Regions from separate parts of the Nonomuraea sp. NPDC049141 genome, predicted to be linked through region 1. Evidence: predicted binding sites of a transcription regulator. Region 1 holds the regulator's gene; each other region holds the start of a gene.
What was found. The regulator HrcA, encoded in region 1, represses chaperone genes, less so after heat shock. The targets are predictions, from matches to a motif close to TTGGCACTCTCNNNNNGAGAGTGCCAA.
Positions count from the first base shown of each region.

Region 1 (7,638 bases):
TGCCCCACTGGATGAAGTAGGCGACGCGTTTGAAGCCGGTATGGGCTTCAGCGGGCACGGCTACCGCTGACAGGCCCAGGAGGAGTGAGAGTGCGATCAGGATCTTCTTTTTCACAAGGTGTCTCCAGATAGGAAACTTTCCTAATAATTTCTCCGGATCGTAGAGCCGCTGGATCAGGCAGTCAATGGCAACGGGCAGACTGGAGGCGTGCCATCCACCCTGCCCGACGGCGACGCCGCGCCCCCGTCCGGCGACCTGCCCGAGAGCGCGCTACGCGGCCTCGGTGAGCGTCCGTTCGGCTTCTACGTGCACGTCCCGTTCTGCGTGACGCGCTGCGGCTACTGCGACTTCAACACCTACACCGCCGCCGAGCTTGGCCCCGGTGCGTCGCATCGTGACTACGCCGACACGGCCATCGAGGAGGTACGGCTGGCACGGCGCGTCCTCGGTGACGTGGAGCTCCCGGTCGAGACGGTGTTCTTCGGTGGCGGCACGCCCACTCTGCTGCCCGCGGAGGACCTCGGCCGGATCCTCGGCGCGATCGACGCGGAGTTCGGGCTCAAGGCGGGCGCCGAGGTGACCACGGAGGCCAACCCCGAGTCGGTCGACCCTGCCTACCTCGGCAGGCTGCTGGACGGCGGCTTCAACCGGGTCAGCTTCGGCATGCAGAGCGCCAGGGAGCACGTGCTCAAGGTGCTCGACCGGCAGCACACGCCGGGCCGGGCGGCGCAGGCCGTACAGGAAGCCAAGAAGGCGGGCTTCGAGCACGTCAACCTGGATCTGATCTACAGCACGCCCGGGGAGTCCGACGACGACTGGCGGGCGTCGCTGGAGGCGGCGATCGCCGCCGAGCCCGACCATGTCTCCGCCTACTCACTGATCGTGGAGGACGGCACGCGGCTGGCCGCCAGGATCAGGCGCGGTGAGCTGCCGATGCCCGACGACGACGTGGCCGCCGACCGCTACCAGATCGCCGACTCGCTGCTGGCGCAGGCCGGGTTCCGCTGGTACGAGGTGTCCAACTGGGCCACCGGCGACGACGCGCGGTGCCGGCACAACCTGCTCTACTGGACCGGCGGCGACTGGTGGGCCGCCGGCCCCGGCGCGCACAGCCACGTGGGCGGCACCCGCTGGTGGAACGTCAAGCACCCGGCCGCCTACGCGCAGCGTCTGGCCGCGGGCACTTCGCCCGCGCACGCGCGCGAAGTGCTCGCCGACGACGACCGCGACGCCGAGCGCCTGATGCTGGAGCTCCGGCTGTCGTCCGGCTATCCGGTCGCCGACGTCGCTCCGGGCGCGCGTACGGCCGTCGCGGCGGCGCTGGGCGGCGGACTGCTGGAGCCGGAGCCGTTCAAGGCGGGCCGGCTGGTCCTCACCCTGCGCGGGCGGCTTCTGGCCGACGCGCTCGTACGCGATCTGCTCAGCTGACCATGCGGATGGAGATCGGGTAGCGGTAGTTCTCGCCCCTGTTGGCGGCGAGGGCGGCCTGGATGTGGAAGATCAGCGACACGATCCAGATGATCGGGAACAGGAAGATCCCGATGATGATGATGCTCAGCGCGCCCGCGACGATGTAGCCGATGAACATCGTGATCTGGAAGTTCAGTGCCTCGGCCGACTGGTCGCGGACATAGGGGGACTCGTCCCGCTTCATCAGGTAGATGATCAGCGGACCGATCCACGAGACGAGCAGGCCGAGCAGGTGGGCCAGCATGGCCATCGTGGTGTCGTCGCTGCCCGGACGCGGGCCGTAGACGCCGGGGACGTGCGGCGGCCGCTGCTGCGGGCCCGCGTAGCCGTACCCGGGCTGCTGGTAGCCGGGCGGCGGCGTGGGCGGCTGCCCGTAGGCGTAACCGCCCTGTGGCCCGGAGCCATAACCGGGACCTGACCCAGGCCCGGGACCGTAACCGGGTGCGGGACCTGACCCAGGCCCGGGACCGTAACCGGGTGCGGGACCAGATCCGGGCCCGGGACCGTAACCGGGCTGAGCCCCGTACCCCGGCTGCGAGCCGGGCTGGGCGCCATACTCCGGTTGTGGGGGTTCGGGGTTGATGTCCGACTGCGAGATGCGCCGCGTGGCATCGTCGTCCGGCGGTGGCTGCGGGGGATCCTGGCTCATGACGCCTCCGTAACGAAGTCGATCAGTTCCTCGACCCGGCCGAGCAGCTCGGGCTCCAAGTCTGTGTAAGCCGACACGGCGCCGAGGATCCGCCGCCACGCGTCGGCCGGTTCCACCCGCCAGCCCAGGGCGGCGATGACGCCTTCCTTCCATGGCACCCCGCGCGGTACGTCCGGCCAGGCCGGGATCCGCACCACGGAGGGCTTGACCGCCTGCCAGATGTCCACGTACGGATGCCCCACGACGAGCACGTGGGGCGAGGTCACCTGAGCGGCGATCCGGCTCTCCTTGGAACCCGGGACGAGATGGTCGACCAGCACACCCAGCCTACGTCCCGGCGAAGGGCCGAACTCGGCCACGATCGCGGGCAGGTCGTCGACACCCTCCAGGTACTCGACCACGACGCCCTCCACCCGGAGGTCGTGGCCCCAGATCTTCTCCACGAGGGCGGCGTCGTGCACCCCTTCCACGTAGATGCGGCTCTCCTTGGCCACCCTGGCCCGCAGCCCCTCCACGGCTATCGAGCCGGACGCGGTACGCCTGGGCCCGGCGGCGGGCGTGGCGGCCGGGCGTACGAGCGTCACGACCTTGCCGTCCAGCAGGAACGCGGCCGGCGCGAGCGGGAACAGGCGGCGTTTGCCGAAGCGGTCCTCCAGCGTGACGGCCTCCTTGTCGCAGGCCACCACGGCGCCGCAGAAGCCGCTCTCGGCGTCCTCCACGACCAGATCGAGTTCGGCGGGCACCTGGGGGATCTTGCCTTTGCCCGGCCGCCGCCAATTCCCCGCGAGAACATCACCCTCGTACACACGGGGACCGTAGCAAATCACCCGCCCGACGCAAGGCGCTTGCGGTGAGAGCTGCGGCGGGTCACGACCATGATCGTCGTGATGATGGCGGCCAGCACGCCCAGCCCCGGGATCACCACCAGCGCCGCCACGCCGCCCACCAGGCCGCCCGCGGAGGCCACGAGGTCGCGGCCGACGCCGAAGCGCGCGCTCGCCGGCTCCTGGGTCGCGCAGGTGAGCTGGTAGTCGCCCTTGGCCGGCGCGTTGACCACGAGGATGAGCTGCCACTTGGTGGCGCCCTCGGAGACGGTCTCGGTGCCGGAGACCTTGGCGAGCTTGGCCTGGCCGGAGCCGCCGTCGATGCGGCACGTGTAATGGACCTGGCTCGTGCTGGACAGGTACACCGCCGGCTTGTCCGCCGGATCCAGCGGCACGGTGATGCTCTCGCCTGCCGCGAACGTCTTGGACGGAGCCGCCGCGGTCACCGTGTTGAACACGCCGCCCACGAACAATCCCACCCCGGCCACCACGCTGAGCAGGGCCAGCCCCCACGCGACCGCGATCCACCGCATCCGCGGCCTGATCTGCTTCGGGTCAACCTGCGGGCCGGACCGCTGCGGCATCCCGTAAGGTCCTGGCTGGTACGGCTGCCCGTAGGGGCCGGTCTGGTAGGGCTGCTGGCCATACTGGGGCTGGCCGTACTGAGGTTGACCGTACTGAGGTTGACCGTATTGCGGCTGACCGTATGGGGGCGGCGGCGGAGGGCCGTACTGGGGAGGCTGACCCTGGTAAGGACCCTGGCCCGGCGGCGGACCGTAGGAAGGGGGCTGGGAATCGTCGGTCATATCGGCCAGTGTGAGCCCTATGGGCGGCCACTCGCTAGCACCGGCGTTATCGCACCTTGTGGGCGAGAGCCGTACACTTGGCACTCGGGAACACAGAGTGCTAGACCTGTCGTTTCTTGAAAGGCACAGGTAGGAGGTGAGCGCGTGCTCGACGATAGAAAGCTGGCGGTGCTCCGCGCCATTGTCGAAGACTACGTGTCCACCAACGAGCCGGTGGGCTCCAGGGCCCTCGCCGAACGCCACAACCTGAAGGTCTCCCCGGCAACGGTCAGGAACGACATGGCCGCGCTGGAGGAGGAGGGCTACATCACCCAGCCGCACACCAGCGCGGGCCGCGTGCCGACGGACAAGGGCTATCGCCTGTTCGTCGACCGGCTCTCGCAGGTCAAGCCGCTCTCCGGGGCGGAGCGCCGGGCGATCGAGACGTTCCTCGCGGGCGCGGTCGACCTCGACGACGTGGTCACCCGCACGGTGCGGCTGCTCGCGCAGCTCACCAGGCAGGTCGCGGTCGTGCAATACCCGACGCTGACCCGTTCGACGGTCCGGCACGTCGAGCTCGTGCCGCTGCACGACCGGCGGATCATGCTCGTGCTGATCACCAATACGGGCCGCGTCGAGCAGCGCGTGGTCGAGCTGCCCGAGGTGGTGGAGGACACCCGCATCGCGCACCTGCGTGCGGTGCTCAACGCCTGCCTCGACGGCTGCGGCCTGGTCAACGTGCCCGAGTTGGTCGCCGACCTGCCGGAGCGGCTGCCCGTCGAGGACCGTCCGGTGGTGGCCACGATTCTGTCGGTGCTGCTCGAGACACTCGTCGAGCGCCACGACGAGAAGATCGTGTTCGCCGGTGCGGCCAACCTCGCCGGAGCCGACTTCTCGACCGGGCTGCGCGACGTGCTCGAAGCACTGGAGGAGCAGGTCGTGCTCATGCGGCTGCTCGGCGAGACTTCCACAGACACCCCGTCCACGCTCACCGTGCGCATCGGTTCCGAGAACCCGTTCCTCCGTGGCACGTCGATCGTCGCAACCGGATACGGTTCTGGTGACAACGAACTGGCCCGGCTCGGCGTGCTGGGTCCCACGAGGATGGACTACCCCGTGACGATGGGCGCCGTGCGCGCGGTGGCACGCTACGTCAGCCAGATCCTGGCTGCATCATAAGAGGTCGATAAGTGGCAAACAGCGACTACTACGCCACCCTCGGGGTGCGCCGTGACGCCAGTCCGGAAGAGATCAAGAAGGCCTACCGCAGGCTGGCCCGCGAACTCCACCCTGACGTCAATCCGGACCCCGCGACCCAGGAGCGGTTCAAGGAGATCACGCAGGCCTACGAGGTCCTGTCCGACGCGAACAAGCGCCAGATGTACGACCTGGGCGCCGACCCCTTCGGCGGCGCGGCCGCGGGCCAGGGCGCGGCCGGCTTCGGCGCGGGCTTCCCGTTCAGCGACATCATGGACGCCTTCTTCGGTACGGCCGGCGGCGCCCGAGGCCCCCGCTCGCGGGCCAGGAGAGGGCGCAACGCGACCATCCGCGTCGAGCTCGACCTGCGCGAGACCGCGTTCGGCACCACCCGCGAGCTGGTCGTCGACACGGCCGTGCTCTGCGAGGTCTGCCAGGGCGCGGGCGCCGCGTCGGGCACCCACCCCGACACCTGTGACATGTGCAACGGGCGTGGCGAGATCTCCCAGGTCACCCGGTCGTTCCTGGGCCAGGTCATGACCTCCAGGCCGTGCCCCCAGTGTGGCGGCTTCGGGACGATCATCCGGCACCCGTGCCAGGAGTGCTCGGGCGACGGCCGTGTGCGCACCCGCCGTACGATCAAGGTCCGCATCCCCGCGGGCGTCGAGGACGGCACGCACATCCAGCTCGCCGGTGAGGGCGAGGTCGGCCCCGGCGGCGGCCCGCCCGGAGACCTCTTCCTGGAGATCGTCGAGCGCCCGCACGAGATCTTCGAGCGGCGTGGCGACGACCTGCACTGCACGGTCCAGATCCCGATGACGGCCGCCGCGCTCGGCACCAACCTCGCCGTGGAGACGCTCGACGGTTCCGAGGAGGTCGACGTGCGGCCGGGCACGCAGTCGGGCCAGGTCATCACGATGTACGGCAGGGGCGTGCAGCGGCTCAACGAGACGGGCCGCGGCGACCTGCTCATCCACGTCAACGTGGAGACTCCGCTGCGGCTCGACGAGGCGCAGGAGGAGCTGCTGCGCGAGCTGGCCAAGCAGCGTGGCGAGGAGCGGCCGCCCGGTAAGTTCGCCCCGGGGACACAGGGGTTCTTCTCGCGGCTGAGGGACGCCTTCAACGGCCGCTGACCCGTCGTGGCACTAGAAGCTTGCGCGGGAGGGCCACCCGGGCGGTGATGCCGTGTGGCGGCGATGCGTCGAGCCACACCCGCGCGCCGAGCCGCTCGGCCAGCCTGCCGACCACGTAGTGGCCGAGATAGCGGGTGGGGGCGGCGAAGAAGCGCCGCTCGCCGCGTAGCCGGGCGTTGGCGGCGGCGCGCTCGCCCTCGGTCATGCCCACGCCCTGGTCGACGATCGCGATGTGACACTCGCCCTCCCGGGTGCTGGCCCGGATCTCCACCTCTGTGTCGGGGGCCGAGCAGGTCAGCGCGTTGTCGACCAGCTCGGTCACCAGGTGCGCGATCTCCGCGACGACCGTGCCTCTTAGCATGGCGTCGTCGACTTCGCCCAGCACCGCGCGGCCCGACCCGGCCGCGGTCACCGCCGAGCGGAGCACGTCGCGTACGGCGACGGGATCAGGCGGGCGGCGGGGACGGCCGGTGGCGGGACGGTGAGGCTCATCGGATCCGGGATCCGTCCTGTCCGGGGCCTTGCCGGCGAGCCGGCGCGGCGCCGAGCGGGCGATCGTGGCAGGGACGGTGAGCAGGACGGTCAGCCGGGTCTTCAGCGCGCACGGCCAGCGCCGCGTGCGGCGGGTGTTCCTGGACATGAACGTCATCAGAACCACCCGTGGATATCCGGGCGTTCACGCCGGGGAGAGAACGGGAGCGGGAAGGTCCTTGAGGGCTTGAGCGTGCCCTGAGGTTCGCCGTTCAGTGGTGTTCTCCTGCCTTGTGGTGTAGCCGTAGCCGTCGGCTCTCTGGAGCAGGCGGATGTTTGGCGGGTGCCGGTTGCGGTGGTGATGTCGAAGGATCCTTTGGTGCGGACGGCGACGTCCGGTGTGCTCGACCTGCAACGGCGTACCCGCCGCGCCGCAGTACGCGCAGGTCCGGCCCCATTTCTTCAGCAGGTACTGGCGGATCTCGTATCCGGCCAGCGTCCCCTGCTGGTATTCGATGCCTTCCAGCGGCTTGCCCGCCGACATGGCGTGTGTGTCGAAGGAGACGCGCTCGACGTGGACGGCGCGCACGGGTGCCCACCGTCTCAGCCGGGCCAGCCACGACAGGGTGGTGTCCACCCGGTGTTGGAGGGACGGCGCGAGCCAGCCTTTGGGTCTGGTGCGGTTGAGGAATCGAGGAGCGCGGTAGCGCAGCTTGCGCGACCTCCTGCCGCGCCGGTACTGCGAGCGGGCGGCGAGCTTGTCGCGGATCTCCCCTCGCCCAACTTCCACACCGGGTGCGCGACCTGCCGCGCATCCGTGAGCCGTTTCGTACCCACCCTCGGGCGTGTCTGCTCCCACGGATTCCAGAGCAGCGAACTGAGGAAGCATTCGCTGGTGGGTCTGCGGTCCTGCGTGAAAGGTAGCCATCCGGATTACACCTCCAACGGTGATGACTAGGGCTGGTCAACGCGGGGCTTCAAAGCACCTGGCGGCACCTCAAGCCTTCTCCTTCAGGAGGGGGTCGTTGACCGCTCTGACCCCTCGTAGAGTGACGTCAGGAAGGTGCGATCTCGGCCAACCTTAATCGTTTCGTGATCGCTTGACTAC
Region 1 covers NZ_JBEZDR010000023.1:151,586-159,223, forward strand. The annotation lists gene AB0B91_RS48870 (glycoside hydrolase family 18 protein) at 1-115, opposite strand, end outside; gene hemW (radical SAM family heme chaperone HemW) at 209-1,429, shown strand; gene AB0B91_RS48880 (DUF4870 domain-containing protein) at 1,422-2,120, opposite strand; gene AB0B91_RS48885 (DUF3097 domain-containing protein) at 2,117-2,926, opposite strand; gene AB0B91_RS48890 (hypothetical protein) at 2,944-3,528, opposite strand; gene hrcA (heat-inducible transcriptional repressor HrcA) at 3,895-4,908, shown strand; gene dnaJ (molecular chaperone DnaJ) at 4,920-6,059, shown strand; gene AB0B91_RS48905 (ATP-binding protein) at 6,046-6,699, opposite strand; gene iscB (RNA-guided endonuclease IscB) at 6,736-7,320, opposite strand.

Region 2 (7,638 bases), on a different contig from region 1:
CTGGCCGAGAAGTAGAGTCGGCCGCCGCCGGGAGCGAACGCCAGTCCCGTGAGCTCGGCCCCGCTCGGGCCGCCGAGCTTGAGGAACGGCGTGACCTCCCGGTCGGGCGTGATGAGGTCGATCTGCGTCGACTGCCTGGCGACGTACAGGTCGCCCGACGGTGCCGCGGTGATGGCGCGTACGCCGTCGCAGATCCGGTCGAGTGTGGAGGTCTCGGCGTCGTAGGCCCACAGGCCGCTGTCGCCCTCGGTGGTGAAGTAGCAGACGCCGCCCGCGTAGTGGCAGCCCTCGCCGCCGTCGAAGTGGCGGGCGTCCTCTATCTGGTGGCGCGTGGCCTTGAGCAGGGCGGCGGGCGAGGGCACCGGCTTCCAGTCGCCGCCGTCGCAGAGCACCTCCAGGGTGCCCTCGGTGAGATCGCCCCAATCGCCCGGCCTGAACCGGTAGAAGCACCCGTCGGGCTCTCCCTCCGTCAGGTAGACGACCTGCCGGTCGGGGTCGCAGGCGGCGGCCTCATGCTTGAAGCGGCCCATGGCCAGGCGGGGGCGCCCGGCGCGGGTGCCGTACGGGTCGCATTCGAAGACCCGGCCGCGGTGGCCGAGCTCGCACGAGAGCCAGCTGTCCCACGGCGTCGCGCCGCCCGCGCGGTTGAGGTCGGTGCCGGACAGGATGCGGTACGCGTCCGCGATCGAACCGTCGGCACGGAAGCGGAGCGCGGACGCGCCGCCGAGCAGCGGCAGCTCGGAGTTGGACACATAGATCCAGCCGGTGTCATCGGGGAAGCACGCGCCACCGTCGGGCGCCGCGTGCCAGGTCAGCCCGGCCACCTTCTGGCCCGAGCGGGCCACGATCCGGCCGCTGAACCCCCCGGGCAAGGCCAGATCGTCGCCGCCGGGCGGCTCCAGGGGGCCATATGGGCTCATCCCGCCCTGCCGAAGCGGACCCGTGCGGAGGAGCGTCTTGCTGGACATCGTGGAGCCTCCCTCTAAGTGCCACGCTAGTCGACCTCACCGACATGAATGCCAGGGATGTGCGAGATCAAACTCTGCGCGAACCTCAGGCGTGATCCAGCGACATCGGCACGGTTGCCACCAGTACCGCCCACTTCAGCACCGCTCACTTCAGCACGGCGAACCAGCGGTCGGCCTCACTGTGGCAGCCGGGACCTCCGCAGTGTCCGCCGCGCAGAAACCTCTGCCCCGCATCGGCCACCGTCTCCGCGATCCCCGCGCACGCGGGTGGGGATCGCGGAGGGCAGGGGGTTGTCGAGCGCGACGGCGGCCCGTCCGGCCGTCGCGGTGAGGCTGAAGGCCGGGTCAGAGCGGGCGGGCTCCCGGGCCGGTGCATGGTGCCGAGGTCAGCTCTGGGCCTGGAACATCCAGTGCTGTTTGTCGATGTCCTGAGCCACGGCGATGAGCCGGTCCTGGGAGACGGGGTCCGGCTCGTCGGTCGCGGCGATGCGCTCGCGCATCCGGTTGCCGATGCTCTCCAGGATGTCCGTCATCGTCGCCACGACCTTGCCGTCCTCGATCCAGCCGTTCTCCGGCTGCGAGAGCTTGGTGGACTTGGCGACGGTGGCCGCGCGGCCGTCCGGGCTGAGTCCCAGGGCGACGGCGCGTTCGGCGATGGTGTCGGCGTGCTCGCGGGCCAGGGCGGTGAGCTCGTCGAGCTGGAGGTGGATCTGCCGGAAGTGCGGGCCGGTCAGGTTCCAGTGCATCTGCTTGGCGAGCAGTGAGAGATCGATGAGATCGACCAGTGCTCCCTGGAGGGCCGTCGCGACCGTGTTCTTCGCGTCGCCCGAGAGCGGACCGGTGATCGTAGCCATGATGTGTTCCTCCCCGTGGTTCGACATCAGGGTCTTTTGCGTAGAACACCCCACTTACCCGCAGCCTTCCGATTGACACTGCAATAATGACAGTGTAATTGTGAAGGTATGAGCGACACCTGGACCATCCGCGAGCTGGCGGAGCGCGCCGCCGACGCGTTGCGCGCCCATGCGCAGCCGCTCAACGGCCGGGTCCGCGACGTGCCCGGGGAGCGCTTGATCAGGTGGTACACCACGATCGGCCTCGTCGACCCGCCGCTGACCAGGCGCGGCAGGATCGCCCAGTACGGCAGGCGGCACCTGCTGCAGCTCGTGGCGATCAAGCGGCTCCAGGCCGCCGGGCGGTCGATCGCGGAGATCCAGACCGCCCTGACCGGCGCGACGGACACCACCTTGGAGCGGACGGCCCACCCCGAAGGGCCGACCTCGGACGAGGACATTGCCGCAGTGGGGGCCGGCCTGATCCTCAGCGAGGAGGCTCGGGGTGCGGCGGGTCACCCGAACGGTGAGGCGTCCGAGACGGAGATGCCCCAGACGGAGACGCCCGAGGCGGCGGACCTCCTCGACGACTCGGCGGCCGGGTCCAGGAGCCCGCGTGGCCGCTTCTGGGCCGAACGTCCCACCGACGGCACCGGCACCGCCCTTCCGCATCCGCGCCCCGCCGACGCTCCCCATCCCTCCAGCGCCGCCCTGCCCCCTGGCGCCACCGCTCCCGCCGATACTCTCCCGTCCCCCAATGCGGCCATGCCCGCCGGCGTTGTCTGGTCTGCCGGCCCTCCCCCGCCCAGCGGTGCCGGCCGACCCGCGCGTGCCACCCAGCCCAGTGGGGCGCTGGTGCGTGGGGTCAGGCTCGCCGACGGGGTCACGCTCGTGCTCGACGGCGCCGGCCGTACCCCGGCTGAAGACGACATCCAGGCGGTACTCGCCGCGGCGGCGCCGCTGCTGGCGCTGCTCGAAGAGAGGAAGCTGATATGAAGATCACTTCGCTGGAGCCCACCCGGTGCCTGCCGGTGCCGGACGCCGGGTTCGGCGCGCTGCGGACCGCGCGCGGGAACCTGCCCCTGGAGAGCGTGGACGTGTCCGCCGACATTTCCGGATTGGTGGCCGGGGTCGAGGTGACGCAGGGCTTCCGCAATCCGTACGACGTCACGCTGGAGGCCACGTACGTCTTCCCGCTGCCTGACCGCGCGGCGGTGACGGGGTTCAGGATGGAGGCCGACGACCGGGTGATCGAGGGCGTGCTCAAGGAGCGCGGCCAGGCCAGGGCCGACTACGACCAGGCGCTGCGCGAGGGGAAGCGGGCCGCGATCGCCGAGGAGGACCGGCCCGACGTGTTCACGATCAGGGTGGGCAACCTGCTGCCCGGCGAGCGGGTGACGGTCAGGCTCACGCTGAGCCAGCCGCTGCCGTACGAGGACGGCGCGGCCACGTTCCGCTTCCCGCTGGTCGTCGCCCCCCGCTACATTCCGGGCACCCCGCTCGACGGCCCCGGCTCCGGTGACGGCACCGCGCCCGACACCGACGCGGTGCCCGACGCCTCACGGATCACGCCGCCGGTGCTGCTGCCCGGCTTCCCCGACCCCGTACGCCTGTCGCTGACCGCGACGATCGACGCCGCCGGGCTGGACCTGCGCGAAATGGCCTCCAGCCTGCACGTGGTCGAGGAAGAGGTCCGCGAAAAAGAGGTCCACGAAAAAGAGGTCCACGAAAAAGAGGGCCGCACGGTACGGCTGCGGCCCGGCGAGCGGCTGGACCGCGACTTCATCCTGCGGCTGTCGTTCGACGCCTCGACGGCGCTGCAACTGGACGGCGAGGGCGCGTTCTCGCTGACCGTGCTGCCCCCGGCGCTGGAGTCCCCGCGCGCGCCGCGTGACCTCGTACTGCTGCTGGACCGCTCGGGCAGCATGGGCGGCTGGAAGATGGTCGCCGCGCGCCGGGCCGCCGCGCGGATCGTCGACACGCTGACCGAGCAGGACCGGTTCGCGGTGCTGACGTTCGACTCGGTGGTGGAGCAGGCGTTCGAGGGGCTCGTGACGGCCTCGGACCGCAACCGCTACCGCGCTGTCGAACACCTCTCGCGAGTGGACGCCCGCGGCGGCACCGAGCTGCTGGAGCCGCTCCGCCAGGCCATCTCCCTGCTCCACGACCAGGCCGGGCGGGAACGCGTCCTCGTGCTGGTCACCGACGGGCAGGTGGGCCACGAGGACCAGATTCTGGAGCAGACCGGCGGCGCGCTGTCGTCGATGCGGGTGCACACCGTCGGCATCGACCGGGCGGTGAACGCCGGGTTCCTGGGCCGGCTGGCCGGCCTGGGCGCGGGCCGCTGCGAGCTGGTCGAGTCGGAGGACCGCCTGGACGCCGCTATGGAACAGATCCACCGGCGTATCGGTGCGCCCCTGGTGACCGACCTGTCGCTCAAGGACCTCGACGTGGAGCCCGGCACGGTCACCCACCTGGGCTCCATCTTCCCCGGCGTCCCGCTGCGGGTATACGGCCGCTACCGGAACGGCTCGTCGGTGACCGTACGCGGGCTGGCCTCGGGCACCCCGTGGGAGCAGCAGGTGACGGGCACCGTGGTCGACAACCCGGCGATCCGCGCCGTCTGGGCCCGCGCGTACCTGCGCGAGCTGGAGGACCGCTACGCCATGGGCGAGCACGAGCTGGAGGCGCAGATTGTCCGGGTCTCGCTGGAGAACGGCGTCCTGTGCCGCTTCACCGCCTATGTGGCGGTCGACACCAGGAAGGTGGCGGAAGGCGAGCCGGAGCACCGCGTCATCCAGCCTGTGGAGCCCCCGAGCGGCTGGGAGCTGCCGCAGAACCCGCCGATGATGCCCTTCATGGCCCAGGCCGCGGTGATGGCCGCGCCGTCGTTCCGCGCCATGTCGGTCCCCGACCCGGGCTTCGCCCCCGGCCAGGGCCACGGCTTCGCGGGCGGCGCCCAGGAGACGGGCGCTTCAGACATAGCCGCTCCGGGCGCTCCGGGCGCTCCGGGCGGTGGCGCGGGCCGCGGCTTTGGTGGCGGCTCGGCCGGTGGGCGGATGAGCCCGCCGCCGCCGTTCGCCCCGCCTCCGGCTCCGCGTCCGGGCGCATCCGGGCTGGAGTCGGTCAGGACGCAGCTGGTCGTCGAGCTCGACCGGCTCAAGGCGCTGGTCGGCGGTCCCGACCCGCTCTACCTGGCGGACCTGGGCTCCCGGCTCTCGGCGCTGGCCGCCTTCCTGGGCGGGCACTCGGAGCTGTCCGCCCTGGCCCAGGAGCTGCAGGCGGCGGAGCTGCCGGGCACCGACGCCGAAGCTCTGAGAACGCGCGCCATCGAGGTGCTCACCACACTCACCAGCGGATCGCCCTCTCCGAGCCCGTCCTCACCAAGTACGCCCCGCCGCCCGTTCTGGAAGCGCACCTGACAGGACCGGCGATCGACCCGTGGCGGTGTCCGGAAATTTCCGGACACCGCCACTACCGAGCATCGGACCGGACGCGGCTACAAGATCGGCGTCCACTCCTTGAGCAGCACCACCTCATACCCGTTCACCGCCGTATACGGATCGCGCCGGAGGATCTCCCCCAGCTCCCCCTCATCGCCCACCTCGTACACGTGCAACGCTCCACTGTCATCCGCCCACGGCCCCGCCGTCACCAACCGCCCCTCATCGCGAAGCACCCGCAGATGCTCCCGATGCGCGGGCCGGGCCGCCAGCCGCCTGGGGTCGCCGTCGAACGCCAGCTGCACCACGTATCTCGCCATACCCGCACGTTAGGCCCGCCATCGAGACGGCCGCCGCATCACCGGGCACAGCCGTGGTGTATCACCTGATACATGACGCACACGCTGGCCGCCCTCCCGATGTTCCGCGAGCTGGGCCAGGAGGGGCTGCGCAGGCTGGAGGCCGTGGCACGGCTGCGGCGCTATCCGGCGGGGCAGGTGCTCTGCACCGAGGGCGACCCGGCTGACCAGCTGATCGTCCTGCTCGACGGCCGGGTCAAGGCGGGGCGGGTGAGCGTGGACGGCCGGGAGGTGGTGCTGGCCGTGGACGCCGCGCCCGTGGCGTTCGACAAGACGACGCTCCTGGTGGAGGGCACGCACCGGGCCACGCTGACAGCCGTCACGCCGGTGGAGGTGGCCTACCTGCCGCGCGTGGCCGTACTGGAGGCGATCGCCACCGAGCCGTCGGTGGCGGCCCGGCTGATGCGTACGCTGGCCGAGACCGTGCGCGACCTCGACGAGCGGCTCACCGACGCGGTGGTGCTGGACGTCTCCGCGCGGGTGGCCAAGTGGCTGGTACGGCACAGCGAGGGCGGCCGGGTGCGGCTGCATGCCGGGCAGGCGGGGCTGGGTGCCGAGATCGGCGCGACCAGGGTGAGCGTCAACCGGGCCCTGCGCTCCTTCGAGCGCCGCGAGCTCGTCGAGATCGGCGACGGCGAGGTGACGGTGAAGGACGCAGAAGCGCTCGCCCGCATCGCGAAGACCACCCCGGCCGACACCGGCGGTAAAGTTCGCCGGAAATACGAATAGGCGTCTTTCGGAGTCCGGCGGCCTGTTCTATCGTCACCGTACATGGCGACCTCTCGCGCACCGCTGCGCTTCGCCGAGGCGGTCTCCGCCACTGTTTCCGCGGCCCGGGAATCGGGTTTCTTCTTCGATTTCGACGGCACTGTCGCCCCCATCATGAACGACCCGGACGCGGTACTCCCCGTTCCCGGGCGGTGGAACGGCTGGGCGCGCTGTCGGAGCTGTTCGCGCGCGTCGCCGTCGTCTCCGCGCGCCCCGCCGCGTTCCTGCGCGAACGCTTCTCGGCCGCCCCCGGCGTGCGGCTCTTCGGCCTGTACGGCCTGCAGACGGTGGTCGGCGGCGAGATCAGGAACGCCGGGGAGGCCGAGCCGTGGGCGCCGGTGATCCGCCACCTGATCGCCGACGCCGCCCGTGAACTGCCGGGCAAGGTGCTGGTGGAGGACAAGGCGCTGATGGTGGCGCTGCACTACAGAGCGGATCCGGCGCTGCGTGGCGTGGTGGAGAGGTGGTCGTCGGCGAAGGCCGCCGAGCTGGGCCTGGCCGAGCAGCTGGGCCGGATGGTGGTCGAGCTGAAGCCACCCGTGCCCGGCGACAAGGGCACGGTCGTCGCGACGGAGACCGCCGACCTGACCAGGGCCTGGTACTTCGGCGACGACCTGTCCGACATCCGCGCCTTCGAGGCACTGCGTACGCGCGAGGAAGGCGATCCTGAGTTCATCGGGGTCAGAGTGGCGGTGGCCAACACGGAAACAGGAGACGACCTGGCGCGGCAGGCGGATTTCACTGTCTCCGGCCCGGCGGACGTGCCGGCCATGCTCGACGAGATAATCCGCGCTTTCCATGACAAGCGGGATTCCCCATAAAAGTTATGTGATTAATTCGAGCCGTTCACCGGGCGGCCACCAACCGGGAAAGTCCTGCCCGGTGCGCGGGGCACCATACTCTGGACGGGTGAGCACCCTTGTCCTGGACGGCGGCCTGGCCACCCGTCTCGAAATGCTCGGCGCCGACCTGAGCGACGAGCTGTGGTCCGCGCGGCTGCTGCTGGAGGATCCGGCGCTGATCCGGCGCGCGCACGCCGACTACTACGCCGCGGGCGCCGACGTGGCCACGACCGCGAGCTATCAGGCGTCGTTCCCGGGGTTCGTCCGGCGCGGGCTCGACGTGGCGCAGGCCGAGCGGCTGATGAGGCTCTCGGTCGAGCTGGCGGCCCAGGCCCGCGACGAAGCCGGGGGCGGGCTGGTGGCCGCCTCGATCGGCCCTTACGGGGCCTACCTGGCCAACGGCGCCGAATACACCGGCGACTACG
Region 2 covers NZ_JBEZDR010000004.1:93,312-100,949, reverse strand. The annotation lists gene AB0B91_RS12735 (alkaline phosphatase PhoX) at 1-968, opposite strand, end outside; gene AB0B91_RS12730 (DNA starvation/stationary phase protection protein) at 1,355-1,822, opposite strand; gene AB0B91_RS12725 (MerR family transcriptional regulator) at 1,931-2,797, shown strand; gene AB0B91_RS12720 (VIT domain-containing protein) at 2,794-5,223, shown strand; gene AB0B91_RS12715 (YciI family protein) at 5,301-5,564, opposite strand; gene AB0B91_RS12710 (Crp/Fnr family transcriptional regulator) at 5,637-6,332, shown strand; gene AB0B91_RS12705 (trehalose-phosphatase) at 6,323-7,192, shown strand; gene mmuM (homocysteine S-methyltransferase) at 7,281-7,638, shown strand, end outside.
Region 2: the regulator HrcA is predicted to act here: its motif matches at 1,895-1,921, upstream of AB0B91_RS12730 (DNA starvation/stationary phase protection protein).

Region 3 (7,638 bases), on a different contig from region 1:
GACGCGCGGTTGCAGCTGCGGCCGTACACCGACCCGATGTTCGAGGTGGCCGTCGCCGCGGTGGCCTCGCCGACCGGTCCGCGCCTGGCCGGACGTCACGGCCTCGGCCTGCTGTCGATCGGCGCCACGCTCACCGCCGACGGGTTCGACGCGCTGGCGCACCACTGGAACGTCATGGAGGAGCGCGCCGCGACGTACGGGACCACCGTCGACCGCGACGCCTGGCGGCTGGTCGGCGTCATGCACGTGGCCGAGACCCGCGAGCAGGCCGTCAAGGACGTGGAGTACGGCATCGAGGCATGGTTCCGGTACTTCCAGAAAGTGGCGGCATTCCCGCAGATGGCCGTGTCGGGTGGTGACCTCAAGGAGATGATCGACTTCGTCCGGGAGTCCGGCATCGGCGTGATCGGCACCGTCGAGGACGCGAAGGCCCAGGTGCGGCGGCTGATCGACCAGTCCGGCGGCTTCGGGGCGATGCTGCTGATGGCGCACGACTGGGCCAACCCCGCGGCCACCAACCGGTCCTACGAGCTCATCGCCCAGCACGTGATGCCCGAGTTCCAGGGCCAGGCGCAGCCGACCCTGGACGCGCGGGACCGGGCGAGCGCGGTCCGCGAGGGCCACGCCGAGGCGCAGCTGGCGGCGGTCACCCACATGATGGACAAGTACCAGTCCGAGGCGAACATCAAGGACTGATCGCATCGGAAGGTCGTCGGCGGACCCGGGGTGATCCGACCTGCCCGGGGGTGGTTAGCCTGGGGCGGCAGCCGGCGATCGGAGAAGGACGTTGAGTACGACCACCCGTTCCACCTCGGTCCATGGGCGGTCGCCGTGGCTGATCGTGGGGCAGTCGGCGGCGGCACTGGCCGCCGGGATAGGCGTCGGGCGGTTCGTCTACACTCCCATCCTGCCGCTGATGCACGCCCAGGCCGGGCTGTCCGCCGAGCTCGGCGCGTCGCTGGCCACGGCCAACTACATCGGCTACCTCACGGGGGCGCTCGCGGGCACCTTCGTTCCCGCTCTGGTGCGGTCGGTCGTCGTTCTGCGCGGCTCGCTGGTCATCCTGATCGCGACGTTGGCCTTGATGCCGGTGAGCCATGACGGCGCGGTCTGGTTCGGGCTGCGCCTGATCGCCGGCGTGGCCAGCGCCCTGATCTTCGTGATCGCCGTCAGCTCGGCGCTGACCCGGCTGCGCGGGCAGGTGCAGCACCTGACCGGGTGGGCCTTCGGCGGAGTCGGCGCCGGTATCGCCCTGTCCGGCCTCCTGGTGCTCCTCCTGCGGACCGCGACCACGTGGCAAGCCGCGTGGTGGAGCTGCGCGGCCCTCGCCACCGTCCTGGCCGCCGCCGCGTGGGGGCTGGCTCCCGTACCGCAGCCGGCGCCCACCGACCAGGCGGTCTCAGCCGACCGGCCCAGGACGCGCCGGTGGTTCTGGCCGCTGTTCGGCAGCTACACCTTCGAAGGCATCGGGTACATCATCGCCGGCACCTTCCTGGTCGCGGCGATCGAACAGGGTGTCCCCGGCCCGGTCGGCAGCGGCGCCTGGATCCTGGTCGGCCTCGCTGCCCTGCCGTCCAGCGCGCTGTGGGCCTGGCTGGCGCACCGCTGGTCGCGGCCGTCCCTGCTGTTCGCGGCGCTGGCCATTCAGGTCGTCGGGGTCGCGCTGCCCGCCCTTCTCGGCGGCGTCGCACCGGCGCTGATCTCGGCGGTGCTGTTCGGCGGCACGTTCATGGGAGTGAGCACGCTCGCGCTGGCCATCGGCACCCACCTCCAGGGACCGCGCTCCGTCTCCCTGCTCACCGCCGGATACAGCGCCGGCCAGATCCTCGGCCCCATGCTGGCCGCCCCGCTGCTCCAGCACGGCTACCGCCAGGCCCTGCTGCTCGGCGGCGTCGTGGTCCTGGCCGCCGTACTCGCGGCCATCGGTGTGTGGATCCGGTACCCGCAGGTGCGGGCTCCCTTTCCCACCCCGCTGGACACGCCCTCTCGTCCCTGAGCGAGCGGTATTCGATCTCCGTGTAGCCCAGTTGGGGTACCCTGCCGGACGTGCGGCGATTGATCAACTTACGCGGGTTATGGCTCGCGCTTGCGGCTACCGTTGTGGCGGTGGCGGTCGCTGTGATCGTGCGTTCTCGCCGCCGTTCGACACGTCGGCCGGTAGCCCAGCCGGGCGCGGCGGCTTCCGAAGCCTCGGTAGCGCAGTGGCCTCCGGTCCCGATTCTCGGCACCCCCACCGCTGAGGACCTCGAGCGCTACGCCGCCGAGCCCTCCATCTTCGACCGCCCCGCGATCCAAATGGTCTTCGGAGGCGGCCAGAAGAGGGAGCCGCTCGACGAAGCCACCCGACGCCGCCTCACCCGCTGGGGAGCCGCCGGACTCGCGCTCTGCCTGCTGGCCGTCGGCTCGCAAGCCCTTGAGTCCGCCACCTTCTCCAAGGACTCCGGGCTGGAGACCTCCGGCGAGATCTCGTATGAGCCTTGCATCGCCGCACCCTGCTGGGCCGCCGAGTTGGAGCAGGCGCCCGCTTCGGACGACGCTGACTACCCTGAGCCCACCCAAGTCGGCGAGACCCAGGAGCCGAGCCTCGACGCGGACTGCCGGCCCGAGAGTCGCAACCCGCGCGTACGGAAGCTCGACGCCAAGATGACCCGGGCGGTGAACCGGCAGTGGCAGCGCATCGAAGCATGGCTCAAGGACCACGCCCCCAAGAGCTATCGGACGCTCAGCAAGCCCGGAAAGGCGGAGAGCATCGCGGCGGCGGAGGCGGAGACGGGTCTGCGATTCCCCGACGACCTGCGGGCCTCACTACTGCGACACGATGGAGCCGCCGTAGCGGACGACACCTGGGCCTTCGGTTTCCTGGGCAACTGGAACCTGAGTCTCCAAGAGATCCGCGACACGTGGCGAGGGCTGTGCGAGATCGACGGTGAAGATGAAGAGGAGATGGCCGATCCTCGATCGGACTGGTGGGACGGGCGCATGCTCCCGTTCGGCGCCGACGGAATGGGCGACCACCTCGTGATCGACTCGGTGAAGCGTGACGTCGGCGAGACCGATCACGAAGGCAGTATGAGTTTCACGCCGGGAGGGGTCCGGATCCGCTCGTACTACGCCTTGCTGAAGGCCACCGCCGACGCCTTGGAGAACGGCGGCTCGATCGGCTACTGGAAGCCCAGAACAGTCGCCGATGAGCTTGATTGGGACGTCCGCGAGCGAGACTAGTTCACGATGATGTAGTTGAGCCGTACTTTCAGGGTGCTATCCCAGTGGATGTGCCCGCGCACGATGATGTCGCCATTGGCGCGTGGGACGACGTTGTTCACCGTCATGACGGCGCTGCCCAGAAAGGGGTTTCCGTCGCTGTCGAGTTCGGTCATCGAGACGGCTACCTGAGAGAACGCGTTGACTCTGTCCGTGCCGAGGGACTCCCGGTGGGCGAAGGGCCCGCTCCCGCTGAAGTCGACGAAGTGCCAGAACGTGCTCGACGGGACACCCGAGCGGACGATCTTGCCGAGTTCGTCGCTGCTCTTGACGGAGTCTTCTGCGATGAAATCGACTGACGAGTTGCCGGACGTGCCATCGACCTGGTCGGTGCCGTATGTGGACGCCATGAATTCCCACCTTGTACGGAGTGATATCTGGATCCGTGGATACCCCGCGCTTCGCGCGCGACAACCGTGAATTCCCGCAGTTTGCCGACAAGGTGGGAATATTTGAGATCGCGGATCAGGTGTGTCGTGCCTGCAGCATCGGTTTGAGCGCCACCAGCGCGCCCGCGATGAAGATGGCGGTGGCCACGTAGATGAGCCCCAGGTGGCCGACTGTGGCGAGATGGTACGGGTAGTGCGCGGGCAGGGCGATGACGAGGGCCAGCACGGGCACCACGATCGCCGTCACGTACGCCCACCACAGCCCGTGCCTGACCCCGAACCAGGCGAGTGCCGCGGTGGCCAGCCCGGTCGAGGCGATGAACCCCGACAGCGCGATGTGCAGGTGCGACATATATCTGAACAGCTCCGGACTGAACGCCAGGACCTGGGCCCGGCCGACGTCGACCTCGTTCGGGCCGATGCCGAGCTCCAGGAACTCGCCGGTGAAGTTGCGGACGAAGAAGATCACCGCGTAGCCGATGAACGCCAGGCCGGCCAGTGCCATGAGTCCCGCGCCGAGGCGCAGGGCGGCGGGCTCCGCGCCGGTCGCCGGGTGATGAGCGATGGTCGCCATGGCCGCCCCCTTTCTGGAATGTTCGCCAAGGGGGATGAACACCTCTATTGTCCCACCTGCCCGAGAGCCGGGTAGGACCGCCGCCGTCCTACCCGCCCCTCGGCGACCCGGCTTAGAAGTCCATGTCTCCGCCACCCGGCATGGCCGGGGCGGCAGGGTTCTTCTGGGGCTTCTCGGCGATGACCGCCTCGGTGGTGAGGAAGAGCGCCGCGATGGAAGCGGCGTTCTGCAGCGCCGAGCGCGTCACCTTGGCCGGGTCGATGATGCCCGCCTCGAACATGTTGACGTATTCGCCCGTGGCGGCGTTGAGGCCCTCACCCGGGGTCAGGTTGCGGACCTTCTCCACCACGACGCCGCCCTCGAGGCCGGCGTTGACGGCGATCTGCTTCAGCGGCTCCTCGAGCGCCTTGAAGACGATCGCGGCACCGGTGGCCTCATCGCCGTTGAGCTCGAGCTTGTCGAAGGCCTTGGCGCCCGCCTGCAGCAGCGCCACCCCGCCGCCGGGGACGATGCCCTCCTCGACGGCCGCCTTCGCGTTGCGAACGGCGTCCTCGATGCGGTGCTTGCGCTCCTTCAGCTCGACCTCGGTCGCGGCACCGGCCTTGATGACGGCCACGCCGCCGGCCAGCTTGGCCAGCCGCTCCTGGAGCTTCTCGCGGTCGTAGTCGGAGTCGGTCCGGTCGATCTCGGCGCGGATCTCGTTGACCCGGCCGGCGATCGCGTCGGGGTCACCGGCACCGTCGACGATGGTGGTCTCGTCCTTGGTCACGACGACCTTGCGAGCGCGGCCGAGCAGGTCGAGGGTGGCGTTCTCGAGCTTGAGACCGACCTCCTCGGCGATGACCTGGCCACCGGCCAGGATCGCGATGTCGCCCAGCATCGCCTTGCGGCGGTCGCCGAAGCCCGGGGCCCTGACCGCGACCGATCGGAAGACGCCCTTCATCTTGTTGACGATCAGGGTGGCCAGGGCCTCGCCCTCGACGTCCTCGGCGATGACCAGCAGCGGCTTGCCCGACTGCACGACCTTGTCGAGCAGCGGCACCACATCCCTGTTGGCGGCCACCTTGCCGCTCACGATCAGGATGTAGGGATCGTCCAAGACCGCTTCGAGCCGGTCGGAGTCGGTGATGAAGAGCGGGGCGATGTATCCCTTGTCGAAGCGCATGCCCTCGGTGAGCTCGAGCTCGAGGCCGAAGGTGTTGCTCTCCTCGACGGTGATGACGCCTTCCTTGCCGACCTTGTCCATCGCCTCGGCGATGAGCGCGCCGATCTCGGGGTCGGCGGCGGAGATGGAGGCGGTCGAAGCGATCTGCTCCTTGGTCTCCACGTCCTTGGCCAGCTTGGACAGCTCTTCACTGACCCGCTCGACCGCCGACTCGATGCCCTTCTTCAGCGACATCGGGTTGGCGCCGGCGGCGACGTTGCGCAGACCCTCGCGCACCAGCGCCTGGGCCAGCACCGTGGCGGTCGTGGTGCCGTCACCCGCGACGTCGTCCGTCTTCTTGGCGACTTCCTTGACCAGCTCTGCGCCGATCTTCTCCCACGGGTCCTCGAGCTCGATCTCCTTGGCGATGGACACGCCATCGTTGGTGATCGTGGGAGCGCCCCACTTCTTCTCCAGCACGACGTTGCGGCCCTTGGGGCCCAAGGTCACCTTGACGGCGTCGGCCAGCTGGTTCATGCCGCGCTCGAGACCGCGCCGGGCGTCCTCGTCGAAGGCGATCATTTTCGAAGCCATTGCTGCTCCTGCTCTTGATGGGGGCTGCCGGGACGGCGCCCGCGACGGACGGTCTCCCGGCAGGTCAGCGACCCGCCGGCGGACCTCGCCGCCCCGGCACACGCCTTGCGGTTGGCACTCTCCAGGTGTGAGTGCCAGGCGTCTCATCGCACTTTACCCACAACTTGCGTGTCACGCACATAGTGCATGGCACGCAACATCGGATAGAGTCGACCCATGAACGACGACGCCATGGACCTCCGGGCGCGCAACAAGCAGGCCACCAGGGAGGCGATCAGCCACGCCGCGCTGCGCCTGGCCATCGAGCAGGGCCCTCACGGGCTGGCCCTGGTGCGCGTCCACGACATCGCCACGGCCGCGGGGGTCTCATCCCGTACCTACAACAACTACTTCTCCAGCAGGGGGGAGGCGATCTGCGCCTTCCAGGCCGACCAGGCCCGCCGCGTGGGGCAGGCGCTGCGCTCCCGGGCCGCCGACGAGCCGCTCGACCAGGCCGTCATCGCGGCCGTGATCGAGATCTTCACCGACCCCGAGCCCGACAAGGCCGGCCTGCGCATGATCATGTCGACGCCCGAGCTGGAGGGTGAGGCGCTGAAGGCGTTCACCATGGCGGAGGGCCCGCTCGCCGAGGCGATCGCGGCGCGCACCGGCACCGACCCCGGCCGCGACCTGTTCCCCGCCGTCACGGCCGCCGCTGTCGCGGGCGCCATCCGCGTGGCGGGGCGGCACTGGCTCGAGCCCGGCAGCACCGAATCCTTCGCCGGCACCCTGCGCCGCGCCCTGTCCTGCGTCTTTCCCGCCGCGCGGTGACTCGCCAAGCCGGTCACTTCTAGCCGTCGGTACGAGATTCGCTTACCTGGCAGGTAATCGACAGGCCGCGTCAGGGTCGAAAGGGTAGCGGTATGACTTCTGACGCCCATGGCACCCGTGACATCGTGGAAGCACTGCTAGGCCGAATCGCCGAGGGCGATGTCGACCGTGTCGCCGAGTTGTTCGCCGAGCCGATCGACTGGCGGCTCGACTGGCCGGCTGAGGGGCATCCGGCCGTGCCGTGGATCCGCCCGCGGTCGAGCCGGGCCGATGTGGCGGACCATTTCCGGTCGCTGGCCGCTCATCACGTGCCTGAGCTGAACGGCACGTCGGTGGCGCGGATCCTGGTCGATGAGGCGGACGCCGTCGTCCTCGGGGAGATCGTGCAGACGGTGAAGGCCAACGGCGCCGCCTACAGCTCACCGTTCGCGCTGCATCTCACCGTCGAGGACGGACTCATCACCCGGTACCACATTTACGAGGACAGTCTCACGGTCGCGCGGGCCCTCACCGCTTGAGCGACTGGAAGGAAAACCGAATCCGGCGGCCGCCGTGGGGCAGCCGCCGGATGTCGTCAGCAAGAATTGCTTAGCGAATAGAGCGCTTAGCGAATACGGCGATTAGTAAATGCGGTACTTACGGCCGCAGTTGTCGAGCTTGCCGGCCCAGCAGGTGAAGGTGTAGACCTTCTTGATCCCGCGCCCGCTCCAGGTGCCGACGACCTTGCCGTCCCAGGAGCGGTTGAACTTGTGCCAGCCGCCGTTCTTGTAGTACTCGAACCACACCCAGGCGCGCTTGCCGCCCACCTTGTCGACGCCGTGCCACTCCGTGACGACGATGCCGTTGCGCTTGCCCGTCTGGCCGAA
Region 3 covers NZ_JBEZDR010000001.1:447,832-455,469, reverse strand. The annotation lists gene AB0B91_RS02105 (LLM class flavin-dependent oxidoreductase) at 1-696, shown strand, start outside; gene AB0B91_RS02100 (YbfB/YjiJ family MFS transporter) at 788-1,996, shown strand; gene AB0B91_RS02095 (SMI1/KNR4 family protein) at 2,107-3,222, shown strand; gene AB0B91_RS02090 (hypothetical protein) at 3,219-3,611, opposite strand; gene AB0B91_RS02085 (hypothetical protein) at 3,727-4,224, opposite strand; gene groL (chaperonin GroEL) at 4,337-5,962, opposite strand; gene AB0B91_RS02075 (TetR/AcrR family transcriptional regulator) at 6,179-6,772, shown strand; gene AB0B91_RS02070 (nuclear transport factor 2 family protein) at 6,865-7,290, shown strand; gene AB0B91_RS02065 (hypothetical protein) at 7,393-7,638, opposite strand, start outside.
Region 3: the regulator HrcA is predicted to act here: its motif matches at 6,074-6,100, upstream of groL (chaperonin GroEL).